2 regions of the Nesterenkonia sp. AN1 genome follow, and region 1 is predicted to be linked to the other one. Evidence: predicted binding sites of a transcription regulator. Region 1 holds the regulator's gene; the other holds the start of a gene.
The links. Region 1 encodes HrcA, which represses chaperone genes, less so after heat shock. Its sites were predicted from a motif close to TTNGCACTCGNNNNNNNCGAGTGCNAA; they were not measured.
Positions count from the first base shown of each region.

Region 2: groES (co-chaperone GroES) is a predicted target of HrcA. The motif match lies at 693-719, and genes of this name have one in related genera.

Region 1 covers NZ_JEMO01000016.1:7,673-10,071, forward strand. Annotated here, with positions in the region: partial or broken gene BG28_RS09000 (DUF3097 domain-containing protein) at 1-622, opposite strand, end outside; gene hrcA (heat-inducible transcriptional repressor HrcA) at 691-1,716, shown strand; gene dnaJ (molecular chaperone DnaJ) at 1,729-2,399, shown strand, end outside.
Region 2 covers NZ_JEMO01000001.1:265,046-267,444, reverse strand. Annotated here, with positions in the region: gene guaB (IMP dehydrogenase) at 1-613, opposite strand, end outside; gene groES (co-chaperone GroES) at 956-1,252, shown strand; gene groL (chaperonin GroEL) at 1,326-2,399, shown strand, end outside.

The DNA of each region.
Region 1 (2,399 bases):
TTGCCCCGTGCGCCCGGCTGCTGCATGACCTCGCGGGCGATGCGGGACTCCTTGGAGCCCGGGACGAGGTGATCAAGCAGCACCCCGACCCGTCGCTGCGGACCGGGCCCGAACGCACGGATCGCCCCGAGCAGGTCATCGGCGCCGTGCAGCGGCTCCACCACGATGCCTTCGATCCGCAGGTCCTCGCCCCAGACCTTCTCCACCAGCTCGGCGTCGTGGGTGCCCTCGACCCAGATCCGCGAGGCCCGGGCCACGCGGGCCGGCGCATTGGCCACCGCCACCGATCCGGAGGCGGTGCGGGTGGCTTCGCCGCGACGGCCCGGGGGGTGGGGGGCGTCAGCTCCACCGGCTGGCCCTCGTGCAGGAATCCATGGCCCAGCGGGAAGGAACGGACCTTGCCGCGCCGGTCCTCGAGGCTCACCACGTGGACCCCGCCGGAGGCCTCCACCGAGATGATCGCGCCGACCCAGCCGGACTCCACCTCTTCGATCACGGCGCCGTAGTCGGCCGGCATCGTGGAGACCTTGCGGAGCTGGCTCTGGCGGAGCCGGGAGAGGTCCTGGGCACCCCAGTTCGGGGTGGAGGAGTTACGCCAGTCGGGGAGGTGCGGAGCGCTCATGATCACCCATTGTAGAATTAGCACTTGTACTCGAAGAGTGCCAGAGGTTCAGGAGGCGCCAAGCTTACATGTCCGACACCCGTCGTCTGCAGGTTCTGCGTGCCATCGTGGAGGACTATGTCCACACCCGGGAGCCGGTCGGGTCCCGGGCCCTGGTGGAGCGTCACGACCTGGAGGTCTCACCCGCCACGATCCGCAACGACATGGCCCACCTCGAGGAGGAGGGCCTGATCGCCGCGCCGCACACCTCCGCCGGGCGGATCCCGACCGATCTCGGCTACCGGCGATTCGTGGACAAGATCACCGAGGTCCGTCCGCTCACCTCCGCTGAGCGGCGCGCCATGGACACTCTGCTCGAGACCGCCGATGACCATGACGCGATGCTCGAACACACCGTGCGGCTGCTCGCGATGCTCACCAATCAGGTCGCTGTGATCCAGCATCCGCAGCGCTCCACCGCGAAGATCCGGCACATCGACATCGTCTCGATGTCCTCGCACAAGGCGCTGGTGATCGTGATCCTCTCCTCCGGGAAGGTCGATCAGCGCATGGTCACCCTGGCCGACGCGATCGGTGATGACTCGCTGCACCGGCTCGCCCAGGTGCTCTCCTCTGAGCTGCACCAGCGCTCCATCTCGGCGCTGCCGCTGCCCGCAGACACCCTGATCAGCCGGGTGGAGCCGGTGCTGCGACCGTCCATGGCGATCCTCGCCCAGGCCGTGGAGACCATCCTGGAATCGTCTCGGGTGGATCGCATCATCATGGCCGGGACTGCTAACCTCGCCAGGTCGGGCCGCGACCTCGGTCCCTCCATCGGCCCCATTCTTGAAGCGCTCGAGGAACAAGTCGTGCTGCTTCGACTGTTGACAGAGATGGAGCAGGACCGGCGCGGTCTCTCCATCCGCATCGGTCACGAGACCAGCCATGATTCGCTGATCGAGACCGCTGTGGTCGCAGCGGAGTACGGCAGCCATACGGGAGCCGAGGGTGCCAAGCTCGGCGTCGTCGGTCCGACCCGCATGGACTACGGCTCCACCATGTCCGCGGTGCGCGCAATGGCGCGCTACCTGTCCCGAATTCTTTCCGAAGGGTGAACGTCCACGAAGATGACGACTGACTACTATGAGGCGCTGGGCGTCAGCCGCTCGGCGTCCACCGAAGAGATCAAGAAGGCCTACCGCAAACAGGCCCGGAAGCTTCACCCGGACGTGAACCCCTCCGACGACGCCGCCGAGCAGTTCAAGGTGCTCGGCCGCGCCTACGAGGTGCTCGCGGACCCGCAGAAGCGGCAGAACTACGACGCCACCGGCGATGAGAACGGCCGCTCCGGATTCCCCGGCGGTGGAGCAGGCGGTGCCGGCTTCGGCGGGTTCGGCGACATCTTCGAGACCTTCTTCGGCGGGGGAGGCGGCGGCCCCGCCTCACGCACCCGCCGCGGCCAGGACTCGCTGATCCGGGTCCGGATCGACCTGCGCGACGCCGTGTTCGGCACCACCAAGGAGGTGGAGCTGGAGACCGCGGTCACCTGCACCGTCTGTGACGGCTCCTGCACCCGCAAGGGCACCTCGCCCACCACCTGCCCGGACTGCCACGGCCAGGGCCAGGTCCAGCGCCCGATGCGCTCGATCCTGGGCACCGTCATCCAGACCCAGACCTGCGCGCGCTGCGCCGGCTTCGGCAACATCATCGAGGACCCCTGCCAGGAGTGCGACGGTCAGGGCCGGGTGCGCGAGCGTAAGTCCCTGAAGGTCAAGGTCCCGGCAGGCGTGGACCGGGG
Region 2 (2,399 bases), on a different contig from region 1:
CATCGACCAGCGGCAGCTTCTCCACCCGGTGCTCGGAGAAGATCCGCAGCACCTCCTCGTTGGGGATCCCGACATGGGCGGTGATCAGCGGCTGCGGGGTCATCTTCTCGTAGACCTTGGTGGTCAGGTACTGCTCGCGCGGGATGAACCGGGTGTCGCGGTTGGTGATGATGCCCAGCAGCTTGGACTCGCTGTCCACGACGGGAAGGCCGGAGACCCTGTAGTGCGCGCAGAGCTCATCGAGATCCGCGATGGTCGCGTCCGGAGTGATCGTCACCGGATCGCTGATCATGCCGGACTCGGAGCGCTTGACCTTGTCCACCTGCCGGGCCTGATCGTCGATGGAGAGGTTGCGGTGCAGGATGCCGATGCCGCCCTGGCGTGCCATGGCGATGGCCATGGGCGCCTCGGTGACGGTGTCCATCGCGGCGGAGGCCACCGGGGACTGCAGCATGATGTTGCGGGAGAACCGGGTCGCGGTATCTGCTTCTGAGGGGATGACGTCGGTCGCGCCGGGGAGCAGCAGGACGTCGTCGTAGGTCAGTCCGACGAAGCCGAAGGGATCATGCTCCGGGCCTCCGGCCGCGCTCGGCTGCTGATGAGTTTCAGTCACGGTGGTGCCTCTCGGGGTCAAAAGCGGGTGGCTCGGGCCCAAGTCTACGTGTCGTCCACGTCCGCCCGGAGCCAAAGGCTTAGCACTCTGCTTGACCGAGTGCTAAGCCCGTCTATAAAGTTTCGTCTAGCACTCGAGACCCTCGGGTGCCAGCTTGTCCGTGGGTCGTCAACCCGCGGAGATCAGCCTGACGGGGCACCATCCGGCACCGCGACGACGGTTGGCCACTCCCAAGGCGTGCGACAGATTTCGGCTCGTCGAGCACCCCGGAAGCACCGGGGAGGCTCTGCACGGGTCTGTGCTGATAAACCGAATCCACACCACGCAAAGGAGAGTACTGACGTGTCAGTCTCTATCAAGCCTCTCGAGGATCGCATCGTTGTTCGCCCCCTGGAAGCAGAGCAGACCACCGCTTCCGGGCTGGTCATCCCCGACACCGCCAAGGAGAAGCCCCAGGAGGGCAAGGTCATCGCGGTGGGCCCAGGTCGCTTCGACGAAAAGGGCAAGCGCATCCCGGTTGACGTCTCCGAGGGCGACGTCGTCATCTACTCCAAGTTCGGCGGCACCGAGGTCAAGGTCAGCGGCGAGGAGTACCTCGTGCTCAACGCTCGCGACGTCCTGGCCATCATCGAGAAGTAAGAACGGACCGCTGAAGGTTCTTCACAGACCTGATCACGATCCGATTCTCACACTCTCAAAGGAGCACTAACCCATGGCAAAGCAGCTTGAATTCAGTGATGCTGCACGCCGCGCTCTGGAAGCCGGCATCGATAAGCTTGCAGACACGGTCAAGGTCACGCTCGGCCCGAAAGGCCGCAATGTAGTCCTGGACAAGTCCTGGGGCGCACCGACCATCACCAACGACGGCGTCACCATCGCCCGCGAGGTGGAGGTCGAAGACCCGTACGAGAACCTTGGCGTGCAGCTGGCCAAGGAAGTCGCCACCAAGACCAACGACGTCGCAGGCGACGGCACCACCACCGCAACGGTCCTGGCCCAGGCGCTGGTCAAGGAAGGCCTGCGCAACGTGGCCGCCGGTGCGGCACCGAGCGAGATCAAGCGCGGCATCGAGATCTCGGTCGCCGCCGTGACCCGCCGGCTGCGCGAGAACGCACGCGATGTCGAGGGCCAGCAGGTCGCCAACGTGGCCGCGATCTCCGCGCAGAACGACGAGGTCGGTGAACTCCTGGCTCGTGCATTCGACGCCGTGGGCACCGACGGTGTGATCACCATCGAAGAGGGGTCCTCGACCTCCACGGAGCTGGAGATCACCGAGGGCATGCAGTTCGACAAGGGCTACCTGTCCCCGCACTTCGTCACCGATCCTGAGCGCCAGGAAGCGATCCTCGAAGATCCGCTGATCCTGATCAACCAGGGCAAGATCTCCAACATGGCCGAGTTCCTGCCCGTGCTGGAGAAGGTCCTGCAGGCCAAGCGCCCGCTGTTCATCATCGCCGAGGACGTCGAGGGTGAGGCCCTCTCCACGCTGGTGGTCAACAAGCTGCGCGGCACGCTCAACGTGGTCGCGGTCAAGGCTCCCGGCTTCGGAGACCGCCGCAAGGCCATGCTCGAGGACATCGCCGTGCTCACCGGCGGACAGGTCATCTCTCCTGATCTGGGCCTGAAGCTCGATCAGGTGGATCTGGAATCACTGGGCACCGCACGTCGGGTGACCGTGACCAAGGACGCCACCACCCTCGTCGACGGCGCCGGGTCCAAGGAAGATGTGGACGCTCGCGCGGCCACCATCAAGGCCCAGGCCGACGCCTCTGACTCCGAGTGGGAT